Regions from separate parts of the Arthrobacter sp. 05N425 genome, predicted to be linked through region 2. Evidence: riboswitches for the same ligand, from Rfam matches in the RefSeq annotation. Region 2 holds a riboswitch; each other region holds the start of a gene.
What was found. A riboswitch is a leader RNA that binds a small molecule or an ion and turns the genes downstream of it on or off. The one in region 2 is predicted to bind S-adenosylmethionine.
Positions count from the first base shown of each region.

Region 1: linked by a shared signal. The riboswitch ahead of AC1DGE_RS12075 (bifunctional o-acetylhomoserine/o-acetylserine sulfhydrylase) and the one ahead of AC1DGE_RS06765 (aminotransferase class V-fold PLP-dependent enzyme) in region 2 are both predicted to bind S-adenosylmethionine.
Region 3: linked by a shared signal. The riboswitch ahead of AC1DGE_RS03450 (DUF1737 domain-containing protein) and the one ahead of AC1DGE_RS06765 (aminotransferase class V-fold PLP-dependent enzyme) in region 2 are both predicted to bind S-adenosylmethionine.

Region 1 covers NZ_JBFTMU010000008.1:20,746-24,928, reverse strand. The annotation lists gene metX (homoserine O-acetyltransferase MetX) at 1-1,006, opposite strand, end outside; SAM riboswitch class IV at 1,018-1,133, opposite strand; gene AC1DGE_RS12075 (bifunctional o-acetylhomoserine/o-acetylserine sulfhydrylase) at 1,318-2,634, opposite strand; SAM riboswitch class IV at 2,697-2,812, opposite strand; gene AC1DGE_RS12070 (VOC family protein) at 3,025-3,663, shown strand; gene AC1DGE_RS12065 (CPBP family intramembrane glutamic endopeptidase) at 3,791-4,183, opposite strand, start outside.
Region 2 covers NZ_JBFTMU010000003.1:248,636-252,818, forward strand. The annotation lists gene AC1DGE_RS06760 (class I SAM-dependent methyltransferase) at 1-787, opposite strand, end outside; gene AC1DGE_RS06765 (aminotransferase class V-fold PLP-dependent enzyme) at 860-2,287, opposite strand; SAM riboswitch class IV at 2,322-2,435, opposite strand; gene hisN (histidinol-phosphatase) at 2,525-3,337, opposite strand; gene rsgA (ribosome small subunit-dependent GTPase A) at 3,406-4,183, opposite strand, start outside.
Region 3 covers NZ_JBFTMU010000002.1:47,482-51,664, reverse strand. The annotation lists gene cls (cardiolipin synthase) at 1-1,003, opposite strand, end outside; gene AC1DGE_RS03455 (aminodeoxychorismate lyase) at 1,097-2,074, shown strand; SAM riboswitch class IV at 2,196-2,310, shown strand; gene AC1DGE_RS03450 (DUF1737 domain-containing protein) at 2,325-2,642, shown strand; gene AC1DGE_RS03445 (rhodanese-like domain-containing protein) at 2,639-3,085, shown strand; gene AC1DGE_RS03440 (O-succinylhomoserine sulfhydrylase) at 3,082-4,183, shown strand, end outside.

The DNA of each region.
Region 1 (4,183 bases), on a different contig from region 2:
CCACGGCCGCCACGAAGAACTCCGCGGTGGCCAGGGAGACGGCCTGCTCCAGGCTTCCCCGGCCGCGGCTCACGTCGTGGCTCGTGAGCGCCTCGGTGATGGCGATGTAGCTGTTGGCGTCGAAGCGTCGCACCAGCTTGTTGCCCTGGTGGTCCAGGTAGCTCTCCACCTGGTAGCGCCCACGGCCGGCCAGCGACCCGGCCTCCAGCGGGGCCTCGGCCGCCTGGGCGTTGCGTCCGAAGCGCCCGTCCAGCTCGGCTGCGGAACGGTAGGTGATGTGCGCGATCCGGCGCGCGAGGGCCAGTCCGGCGTGCGGTTCCGGGCCGCCGTAGTAGTCGCCGCCGTTGAAGTTGGGGTCCTGGCGGATTGCCAGGGTCTGGGCCTGGGCGAAGGCGATCTGTTCGGCGGTGCTGCTGGCGCCGACCGAAATCACGGCGCATCGCTGCACCCGCGCCGGGTAGGTCACCGCCCACTCCAGCGCGCGCGCTCCCCCGAGCGAGCCGCCGAGCACGGCATACCAGCTGCTGATCCCCAGCGCGTCGGCGAGCCGGGCTTCCGCCGCGGTGCTGTCCCGGAGGGTGACCAGCGGGAAGCGCGAGCCCCAGGGCCGGCCGTCCGGGGCCGGCGTGGAGGGCCCCGTGGAGCCGTAGCAGCCGCCGAGGATGTTGATGGAGACCACGAAGTACTTGCCCGTGTCCACCGGGGCGCCGGGGCCTGCCAGTTCCTCCCACCAGCCCGGTTCCTCGCCGGCGCCGCGGGTCACGTGGGTGTCGCCGGTCAGGGCGTGCTCGATCAGCACCGCATTGGAGGCATCGGCGTTCAGCGTCCCCCAGGTCTCGTAGGCGAGGGTGACCTCGGGCAGGGTGGCACCGGATTCAAGGGCCAGGGAACCGATCGGGAGGTACTGCACCGTCCCGTCGGGAACAGCACCGTCGGGAACAGCGCCGTCGGGAACAGTGGAGGGTTTGCTTTCGGGTACACCCGTGCGGGTGACGGCAATCGTCATGTGAGGACCTAACTTCGCGCTTGCCCGCCGTCAGCTGACCGGCAGGCCAGGTCTTCACCCGGGGCACCCCGCCGCAAATGGAGGGTTGCCGGCCAGCAAGCCGGGGCTGTCACTGGCACTCATGACCTGCGTCGATTCTACGAAACACGGCGGCACAAGCGCGAAGATTGTGACGGCTGTGTGACAGCCGGACCCGTCAACACCGCAGTTTCCCCACCTTTGACAGACGCGCCCGGCGGGTCGCCCCGAAGTGTCGGCGATTCCCGGGGCCATCCCCGCAAAGGTGGGGAAATTCGGCGTGCTGCGTGACCTCAGGCGTTCTTGGCCGCCCGGAAGCCGGCATCGAGGTCCGCGATGATGTCGTCGATGTGCTCGAGGCCCACCGAGAGCCGGACCAGGCCGGGATTGACGCCGGCGACCGCCTGCTGCTCCGGCGAGAGCTGGCTGTGCGTGGTCGACGCCGGGTGGATGACCAGTGAGCGCACGTCACCGATGTTCGCCACATGGGAGTGCAGCTCGAGGGCGTCGACGAAGCGTTTGCCGGCCTCCGCTCCCCCTGCGAGGTTGAACGCGACGACGGCGCCGGTCCCCTTCGGGCCGTACTTGCGGCCGCGCTCGTACCAGGGGCTGGACGGCAGCCCGGCGTAGGCGACGGATTCGACGTCGTCCCTGGCTTCCAGCCATTCGGCCACCCGCAGGGCGTTGGCGACGTGCCGTTCCACCCGCAGGCTCAGCGTCTCGATCCCCTGGGCGATGAGGAAGGCGTTGAACGGCGAGACGGCCGAACCGAGGTCGCGCAGCAGCTGGACCCGGGCCTTGAGGATGAAGGACAGGTTCGCTCCCAGCGCCCCGTCCGCCCCGAGGTCGCGGGCATAGACCAGGCCGTTGTACGTGGGATCCGGGGTGTTGAAGCCGGGGAAGCGCTCCGGGTCCTTGCCGAAGTCAAAGTTGCCGGAGTCGACGATCACGCCGGCAATCGCGGCACCGTGTCCGCCGAGATACTTGGTGGCCGAATGCACCACGATGTCGGCGCCCCACTCGATCGGGCGGATCAGGTAGGGGGTGGAGAGGGTGTTGTCCACGATCAGCGGCACCCCGGCGCGGTGGGCGACGTCCGCGACGCCTTCGATGTCCAGCACGTCCTGGCGGGGGTTGGAGACCACCTCGCCGAAGAACAGCTTGGTGTTCGGCTGCACGGCATCGCGCCACTGCTCAAGGTTGTCCGGGTCCTCCACGAACGTCACCGAGATACCGAACTTCTTCAGCGTGTGGGCCAGCAGGTTGTAGGTCCCGCCATAGAGGCTGGGGCTGGCGACGACGTGGTCCCCCGCCTCGGCGATGTTGAGGATCGCGAAGGTTTCGGCGGCCTGGCCGGAACTGAGCAGGAGCGCCCCCAGGCCGCCCTCCAGGCTCGCGACCCGCTGTTCCACCGCGTCCTGGGTGGGGTTGCCGATCCGGGTGTAGATGGGGGCGAGCTCGGCGAGCGCGAACCGGTTGGCGGCGCTCTCCGCACTGGGGAAGACGAACGACGTCGTCTGGTAAATCGGCAGCGACCGCGCGCCGGTGGCGGAGTCCGGCTCCTGGCCGGCGTGGATCTGGCGGGTTTCAAAGGACCAGGCGTTGGACATCGGAGAGCTCCCTAATGACTGGGCACAGGCCGCCCCTGGCCTCTGGGGCCGGAACGGCTCTGGCGCCGCGCTTGCCTGCCGGCGGACGCCGGCGGGCCAGGTCTTCACCCGGGGCACCCCACCGCGCAAGGAGGGTTGCCGGCCAGCAAGCCGGGGCTCGATGCTGGCGCTCATGACCTGGCTTCAGTCTACGAACGCGCCATTACGCCTGGATAGCTTTGTGACGAAAATGAAGAACGGCCCCACCGCCGCCCGGCGCACGCCCGGGAGCCGGAAAGTGCCGTGGTTCTGGCCGGGCAAATCCGCGCGGTGAGCTCGGGAAAATGACATCCCATCACGGTAAGGGCAGCCTAAGCTGAGAGCTCCATCACAAAGTGCCAAGATGAGGGCATGCGCATGGATCACGTCTCTTACGCCTGTGAACAAGATGGCCTGGCTGCCACCACCGAACGTATTGCGACCGCCCTCGGGGTCGAAGCCGTCAAGGGCGGAATACACCCCCGGTTCGGGACCCGCAACATGATTATCCCGCTTGCCGGACACAAGTACCTCGAGGTCGTGGAGGTCCTGGACCACCCGGCCTCCGACAAGGCGCCGTTCGGGCAGGCAGTCCGCGCCCGCTCGGCCGCCGGCGGTGGCTGGATGGGCTGGTGCGTCGAGGTTGACGACCTGGCACCGTTCGAGGAGCGGCTGGGCCGCTCCGCCGTCAACGGCAACCGCAAGTTCCCCGACGGCCGCGAACTGGTCTGGAAGCAGATCGGCATCCTGGGCCTGATCGCGGATCCGCAGGTCCCCTACATGTTGAAGTGGGAAGGCGACCCCGCCCTGCACCCGTCCAACGCCTATGAGAGCAACGTGAAGATGTCTGCCCTCACGATCGCGGGCTCGGCCGAGCGGGTCACCGAGTGGCTGGGTGAACCGGTCGAGAAGCCGCTGGAGGACGTGGACGTGAACTGGCTGGCCCCGCACGGGACGCCGGGAATCCTGTCCGTCACCTTCGAAACCGATTCCGGAGCCGTCACGATCTGACGCTTCCTGCCCGAAAAACTTCGGCCGCCAGCAGCGGGTGCCAATGATGCCACCCACCGCTGGCGGCCGAAACACTTTAACCCGTCGCCGGCGGCGGGCCACTGGAGGCAACGCGGGTTATGCCTGCTCAGCCCAGGCCGATCGCCTTGCCGAAGAGGCTGAATCCGACGAAGGCCACGATGTCCAGCAGCGCATGCGCAATCACCAGCGGCATCACCCGGCGCGTCTTCGTGTAGATCAGCGCGAAGATGACGCCCATGACGGCGTTGCCGATGAACGGCCCGAAGCCCTGGTAGAGGTGGTAGCTGCCGCGCAGCATCGAACTGGCGAAGATCGCCAGCGGCATGCCCCAGCCGAGCTTGCCGAGCCGGTCCAGCAGGTAGCCCACCACGATCACCTCCTCCACGATCCCGTGCCGGATCGCGGAGAGGATCAGGACCGGCACCGTCCACCAGTAGGAGTCCAGTGCGCTGGGGATGATCGCCGTCGTGATCCCCAGCGCCCGCCCGGCCGCGTAGAG
Region 2 (4,183 bases):
CTTTGACGGCACGCCAGCTTTGCGTCAGGTAGGGAAGCGGCAGGAGCTGCCCGGCAGTGTGTCCTAGGTGCTCGTGCAGGTACCAGTCGAGGTTAGCGAGCACCTTGGCCCTGGTGCTCTCGCCTGCCCGCAGGTAGTAGCTGCGGGATTTGGTCAGTTCCATGACGTCCTGCGTGGTTACTGGATCCTCCCAGCGGGTGAGATGACTCTCCAGCCCGATGAATTCCGGTCCCAGCGGCGGCGTGAAGTGGGGCTTGTGGACGTCCCCCGCATGCATGATCCGGGACAGCCTGTGCACCCAGGGGACCGAGGTGTCGAGCTGGTTCCAGATCAGGCCGAGAACGCCGTGCGGCCGCAGGATCCGAGCCGCCTCGGTACTGGCCAGCAGGGGATCGCACCAGTGCCAGGCCTGGGCCACCGTGACCAGGTCGAAGGCCCCCGAAGCCAGCCCGGTGTGTTCGGCGGTACCCTCGACGGCGGCGACTTCCGGGAGGGCGCGGCGCAGCTGGTCGAGCATGTCCGGGGACGGATCGACGGCCACGGTCCTGAGCCCCCGTTGGACCAGGAGCGCCGTGAACTTACCGGTCCCGGCGCCCAGGTCGGCGGCGTCGTGGGCCCCGGCCGGGATCAGCCAATCGGCCGAATCCGCCGGATAGCCGGGCCGGACCCGGTCGTAGTGCTCGCCGCCGTCCTGGAAGCTCTGCCCGAGCTCCCGCCGCCGCTGGTGCTGCAGTTTTGGGCCACCCTGCAGTCCGGGGTGGTGCAGTTTGGGGCCGCCGCGTGCCACGTGCGATCTCCTTCGGCAGCTCTGGTGCGTACCTGTCGAATTTACCGCACGCGGCCCGGGCTGCGCTGCCGGTCAGTCGACGGAGCAGGGGGCTGCGCCAGCGGTGCCAGGCGTGTTCGGCGCCCAGTGCGGATAGCTGCGCGTGTCGTTGGCCGGCACCCAGCGTCCGGCGTCCACGACGTAGTCCCAGCCCAGGCCGTTCCGCCGCAGCTCCTGGAGCCCGGCGAGCAGCCGCTGCGCGTCGTTGAGCCGTGAGCCGAGGCCGAAGCTGGCCCGGAGCGAACCGGCGGGCAGGCCGAGCCGTTTTAGCAGCGGGTGGGCGCAGAACCGGCCGTCGCGCAGGCCTATGCCGTGCTCCGCGGACAGGTATGCGGCGACCAGGCCTGCGTCGTAACCGGCGACCGAGAAGTTGACCACGCCGATCGTCCCGGGGCCGCCTTCCCGGCCGGTGTCCTCGAAGATGTGGTGGACCGTTACGCCGTCGATCCGCTCCAGCCCCTCGACCAGGAAGGAACGGATGGCGTCCTCGTGGGCGTGCCACTGCTGCTCGTCCAGCGCCTCGATAACCTGGCTGGCGCGGGCCAGCGCGGCCGCGCCCAGGACATTGGGGGAGCCGCCCTCGTGGCGGGCCGGCCCGGTGGTCCAGCTGACGGCGTCGAGTCGTGCGTCCCGTACTGCGCCGCCGCCAGCCAAGTGCGGGGTGCCGGCGTCCAGCCAGTCCGGCCGGCCCACCAGCACGCCGGCGCCGAACGGGGCGTAGAGCTTGTGGCCGGAGAAGGCGAGGTAGTCGACGTCGTCCGCGGCGATGTTGATGCGGCGGTGCGGGGCCAACTGGGCCGCATCGACGGCGATCCGGGCGCCGAATTCGTGCGCCAGCGCGGCCAGCTCACGGATCGGCAGGATTTCGCCGGTGACGTTGGACGCGCCGGTCACGGCGAGCAGGCTTACTCCGCCGAGGGCGAGTTCCGCCCGGAGCCGCTCCACGGTGCCGGCCAGGGTGGGCGCCGCGACGACGCTGCGGTGCGGGACGTTTTGCCAGGGCAGCAGGTTGGCGTGGTGCTCGATGTCGAGGTAAAGCACCTCGCCGGTGTGTCGGCCGTCGTCGACGGGCAGGCAGCCGGCCAGCAGGTTCAGTGCGTCGGTGGTGTTCCGGGTGAAGATCACGGAGTCATCCGGACGGCCGCCGACGAACCCGCGGACGATGTTCCGGGCGTTTTCGTACACCGAGGTACTCAGTTGGGAGGCGTAGCCGGCGCCGCGGTGCACGCTGGCGTAGTACGGCAGGATCTCGTTCAGGTAGGCGGACACCACGGACAGCGCCGGGGCGGAGGCTCCGTAGTCCAGGTTGGCGTACCGGACCTGGCCGCCCTGGATCAGGGGGGCCAGGATTTCGGCGCCGGAAACCGCGGACAGTGGCCGGCGGGCGGCGTCGAAGCGTGCGTCGGTGAACTCCGGGCCGCCGGCGCTGGTGGTGTGGGTGGGGATGGTGGCAGTCGTCATGGGACCTCGCTCGAAAAGGACCCCGCACACAGGGGATCCGCGCTTGCCGGGTCCGCTCCGGACCGGCCAGGTCGTCACCCGGGGCACCCCGCCGCGAATGGAGGGTTGCCGGCCAGCAAACCGGGGTTTTGCGCTGGCACTCGTGACCTGCTTCGAGCCTAGGACATGGCCGGTCGCACGGAAAAGGGAGGGCGGAATATGAAGCGTAGTGTTACGGGCTGCCTCGGGCGTGGCCGGCTAGAGCAGGTCGTCGAGGCCCGGGTTGAGGCGCTTGAGGACTTCGGAGTGCAGGATCGAGTTGGTCGCCAGCGCGTTGCCGCCGAAGGGGCCGTCCTCTCCCTCGAGCGAGGTGAAGCGGCCGCCGGCCTCCGTCACGATCGGGACCAGCGCCGCCATGTCGTAGAGGTTGAGTTCGGGCTCGCAGGCGATGTCGACGGCGCCTTCGGCCACGAGGCAGTAGGACCAGAAATCGCCGTAGGCGCGGGTACGCCAGACCTCCTCGGTGAGTCCGAGGAACTCGTCGAGGTTGCCGCGCTGCTTCCAGCCGCCGAGGCTCGAATAGGACAGTGACGCATCGGCGAGCCGGGAGACGTTGGAGACCCGCAGCCGGGTCGCGGCGGCCAGTGAGCGGCCCATGTAGGCGCCGGCGCCCTTTGCGGCCCACCAGCGCTTGCCCAGTGCGGGGGCGCTGACGACGCCCACCACGGGTTCGCCTTCGTCGACGAGGGCGATCAGGGTGGCCCAGACCGGGACGCCGCGGACGAAATTCTTGGTGCCGTCGATCGGGTCGATGATCCAGCGGCGCGAACCGTGGCCGGAGCTGCCGAACTCCTCGCCCAGGACGGCGTCGCGCGGGCGGGAGCGGGACAGCTGCCCGCGGATGGCTTCCTCGGCGGACTTGTCCGCGTCGGTGACGGGGGTCAGGTCCGGCTTCGTCTCGATCCGAAGGTCGAGCGCCTTGAAGCGGCTCATGGTCTGGGAATCTACGGAATCTGCCAGTACATGGGCAAGGCGCAGGTCATCGTTGTAGCTCGAAGCTGGTTGGCTCATGCTTCCAAACTACCGTCAAAACGCGCCGCGGACCGGGAGGCCACGTCGCTGCCGCCAAGTAGACGCGGCTATGAGACGCTGCCGAGTTCCTTGGTGTCCTGCGCTTCCAGCCGCGGATCGGTGCCCAGCAGCCGGCGCAGCGACGCGAGCCGGGCCGGGCCGGACGGGCCCGCGTGGCCGCCCTGCACCCAGGCGTCCACGCCGCAATTGACGGCGGTGGCGTCGTGCTTGCAGCCCCGCTCGCAGTCATCGGTGCCGGGCGCCAGGTCCGGGAAGGAACGCAGGATCCTGTCCGGGTCCACATGGGCCAGGCCGAAGGAGCGGATGCCCGGGGTGTCGATGATCCAGCTGCCCGCAGGCGCATCGCTGACCTTCAGCGCCAGCGCGGAGGAGGAGGTGTGGCGGCCGCGGCCGGTGACCGCGTTGACGCCGCCGGTGGCCCGTTCGGCGCCGGTGAGTGCGTTCACCATGGTGGATTTGCCGACGCCGGAGTGGCCCAGCATGACGGTGACCTTCCCGTCGAGGTAGTCCCGCAGCTGCGACACGGCGGCCTTGTCCAGCCGGGCGGACAGGCCGTCATCGGAGCGGGCGTCGATGCCGGAGGCGGCCGAATCCGCGGTTTTGGAGATGATCACCGGGAAATCCAGGTGCTGGTAGTTGGCCAGCAGCTCGGCGGGGTCCTTGACGTCGGCCTTGGTGACGAGCAGCAGCGGTTCGATGCCGGCGTCGTAGGCGGCCACCAGAGCGCGGTCGATGAAGCCGGTGCGGGGTTCCGGGTTGGCTGCGGCCACGACAACGACGAGCTGGTCGGCGTTGGCGACGACGGCGCGTTCGATCGGGTCCGTG
Region 3 (4,183 bases), on a different contig from region 2:
AGATCAGCGTGTTGAACAGGCGCAGGTTGTTTTCGGTGATGAAGCCGGGACCGCTGGGCACCACCTGGGCGGTGATGTTGCCGGCGTGCAGTTCGGGCCGGTGGGCGAGCTGGTGCTCCAGGGATTCGTCGGTCTCACTGAGCCAGTCGGTGGCGAAGACCACGTTGAGGGTGGTGACGATCGGCCCGCGCAGGCAGGCCATCAGCTCGACCCATTCCCGGCCGATCTTGCGGTGCCGCGGGTTGTTGTAGGACGGTTCGATCAGGTTCTGCGACCCGGTGAAGGCGACCTCGCCGTCGATCACCATGATCTTGCGGTGGTTGCGCAGGTCCGGGCGGCGCCACTGGCCGTGCACGGGCCGCAGCGGCAGCATGGGCCGCCAGCGGATCTTGCTGGCCTTGAGCCGGGCGATGAGCTTGCTGTACCCCTTGATCCGCAGGGTGCCCAAGTGGTCGAACAGGAGGCGGACTTCGACGCCGCGCTCGGCGGCCTCTTCCATCGCCGTCAGCAGGTCATCCGTGATGTGGTCCGAGCTGAGGATGTAGAACTCGGCGTTGATAAAGGACTCGGCTTCGCGCACGGCCGCCGCCATCGCCTTGATCGAATCCGGGTAGCCGGGCAGGAGCTCCACGTGGTTGCCGTCCACCATGGGCAGGGAACCGAGCGTCTTGTTCAGCTCCGCTGCGGAGGACACCCATTCCGGGCCCTCGTACTTGCTTTCCACCATGGCCAGTTCCGACGTCCCGGCCCGCACCCGGGTGTTCACCGCGTCCTGCTGCGCCCGGCGCTTGCGGGAGAGCCGGAAGTTGCCGAAGAGCAGGAAGAGGACCACGCCTACGGCCGGAACGAAAAAGATGATCAGGAGCCAGGCCATGGCCGTGGTGGGGCGGCGGTTGCCCGGGATGATGCCGAGGGCAACGACCCGGATACCGAGGTCGATGACGGTCAGGATCAGGATCACCCAGGACGGAAGTGACCCCGCCAGCGAAAATGGCCACAGCACAGGCAAACCCCTCAAGCTCCAGACCCGCGGAACAGTTCCGGAACGGGCAACCCGCACAGCTTATCCCGACCCGGGCCGCACTAAGCTGAAGGCATGACTACCCCCGCCTCTGTTCCAGCCCGCGCGACGGTGCTGGTGTTCCTCGATCCCGCGTTTGAGAAGGGCCGCGTCGCCGACTCGTCCAAGCCGCAGCTGATGGCCACCGACCAGGGTGCCACCCGCGGCGACGGCGTTTTCGAGTCGCTGCTGGTGGTGGGGGGACGCCCGCGCAAGCTGCAGGCCCACCTGACCCGGCTGGCCGGCTCGGCGCGCGCGCTGGAGTTGGACATCCCGGCGGAGGACGCCTGGCGGCGCGCGATCGAGACCGCGGTCAGCGAATACCGCGGCCGGGCCGCCACGGCGGTCGGAGCCGCCGGCGACGGGGCCGGCGGCGCGGACGAGGTCGTGGTGAAGCTGCTCGCCAGCCGCGGCGTGGAGGGCGCGGCCACGCCGACGTGCTGGGTGCAGGCCTCCCCGCCGCCGGAAGCCGGCCGCCGGCAGCGCGAGACCGGCATCGACGTCATCCTGCTGGACCGCGGCTACGACAGCGAGGTGGGCGAACGCGCCCCGTGGCTGCTGCTGGGCGCCAAGACCCTGTCCTACGCGGTCAACATGGCGGCGCTCCGGTACGCCCACCACCAGGGCGCGGACGACGTCATCTTCACCTCCGCCGACGGCCGGGTCCTGGAGGGCCCGACGTCGACCGTGCTGCTGGCGCACCTGGAGACCAGCGACGACGGCGCCGGCGGCGTCCGCACCGTGCGCCGGCTGATCACTCCGCAGCTGGACAGCGGAATCCTCCCGGGCACCTCGCAGGGCGCCCTGTTCACCGCGGCCAAGGCCGCCGGGTGGGAGCTAGGCTACGGCCCGGCGGTACCTGCCGATCTGTACGACGCCGACGCCGTCTGGCTCATCTCAAGCATCCGGCTCCTCGCCCCGGTGAACCACATCGACGGCAAGGAGATCGGCACCCCCGAACTGCGGCGGCAGCTCACGGCCGAGCTCAACGCACTGTTCGCCACGATCGAGTAGGAGCCGGCCGGTCCCGGGTGATGCTGCTCCGCCCCCGGAAAGGTGCCATGCCAGCGTCCGCGTGACTTAACATGACGACGCCGCCGGTGCCGCCGGCGTCGTAAGTGCTACGTTTTTGGGGAGTAATGAGACCCGGCGCCAAGCCCTGACTGGCCGGTCGGCAACCCTCCCTTTCGCGGCGGGGTGCCTCAGGTGAATACTCGGCATATCGACCATTCGAGCTGCAAGCGTGAAAGTAAGGAGATCCGTCGTGCCCGACGCATCCGCACCCGCTGTGCCCGCCACAGCCCCCGCCCAATCCCCCGCCGCACCCGGACCCGCCGAGGAAAGACTGGCGTACCGGCTGTTCACCGGGCCCGATGACCGCAGCTTCTGCGAGCGCGTTTCGGCCGCCCTGGCCGAGGGCTACGTCCTGCACGGCAGCCCCTCCGCCACCTTCAACGGCAGCACCGTGATCGTGGCCCAGGCCGTCGTGCTGCCGGCCGCGATCGCGAGCGCCGACGCCGCCGTCGCCAACGCGGTGGATGAGCTCGACGGCGCCGAGTTCACCGGCGAGGGCCACGCATGAGTTACGCCGGAGACCTGAGCCCGCAGGAAGCCTGGGCCAAGGTCGGGGCGGGCGCCATCCTGGTGGACGTCCGCACCGAGGCGGAATGGTCGCAGATCGGCGTCCCGGTCACCGGGGCCGGCACCGAAGACCGGCAGGCTCCGCTCTTCGTCCAGTGGACCCTGGCCGGCGGAGCCCCCAACCCGCGTTTCCTGGAGCAACTGCAGCAGCAACTCCAGCGGCAACTGCGGCAGCACGCGCCTGGCGCCACGGCGGCCGAGCTCATCTTCCTGTGCCGTTCCGGCGCCCGCTCGGTCGCCGCCGCGAACGCCGCCACGGCGGCCGGCTTCACCGCCTACAACGTCCTCGAGGGCTTCGAAGGCGAACCGGGCCCGACCGGCGCCCGGACCGTGAACGGCTGGAAGAACCACGGCCTGCCGACCAACCTGGAAAGCACTAAGTGAGCTTCAATCCCAATGCCCAGGGCTGGAGCCCGGACACCCAGGCCGTCCGCGGCGGACTCGACCGCACCGGGTTCCAGGAAACCACCGAACCGATCTTCCTGAACTCGGGCTTCGTCTACGAATCCGCCGCCGCGGCTGAGCGCGCCTTCACCGGCGAGGACGAACGGTTTGTCTATTCCCGCTACGGCAACCCCTCGGTGGCCACCTTCCAGGAACGCCTCCGGCTGTTGGAGGGAACCGAGGCGTGCTTTGCGACGGCGTCGGGCATGTCAGCGGTGTTCACCGCGCTCGGGGCATTGCTGGGGGCCGGCGACCGCGTGGTCGCCGCCCGCTCGCTCTTCGGATCCTGCTTCGTCATCCTCAATGAGATCCTGCCGCGCTGGGGCGTGGAGACAGTCTTCGTGGACGGCCCGGACCTAGAGCAGTGGCGGTCGGCGCTGGCCGTGCCGACGACGGCCGTGTTCTTCGAATCTCCCTCGAACCCCATGCAGGAAATTGTGGACATCGCCGCCGTAAGCGAACTGGCGCACGCCGCCGGTGCGACCGTGGTGGTGGACAACGTCTTCGCCACTCCCCTGCTGCAGCGGTGCGGGGAGCTGGGCGCGGACGTGGTCGTGTACTCCGGCACCAAGCACATCGATGGCCAGGGCCGGGTGCTCGGCGGCGCGATCCTGGGCACCCGGGAATTCATCGAGGGCCCGGTCAAGCAGCTCATGCGCCACACCGGCCCGGCATTGTCCGCCTTCAACGCCTGGGTGCTGAGCAAGGGACTGGAGACGATGGCCCTGCGGGTGAACCACTCGTCCGCCTCGGCGCTTCGGCTGGCCGAATGGCTGGAGGCCCAGCCCGCGGTCAGCTGGGTTAAGTACCCGCTGCTGCCGTCCCACCCGCAGTACGAGCTGGCCGCCAGGCAGATGAAAGCCGGCGGCACGGTGTTGACTCTGGAGCTTTCGCCCTCGCCCGGCCGCTCCGCCAAGGAAGCCGCGTTCGCGCTGCTGGACGCGTTGCGGATCATCGATATTTCCAACAACCTCGGTGATTCAAAGTCCCTGATCACCCATCCGGCCACCACCACGCACCGCGCCATGGGCCCGGAGG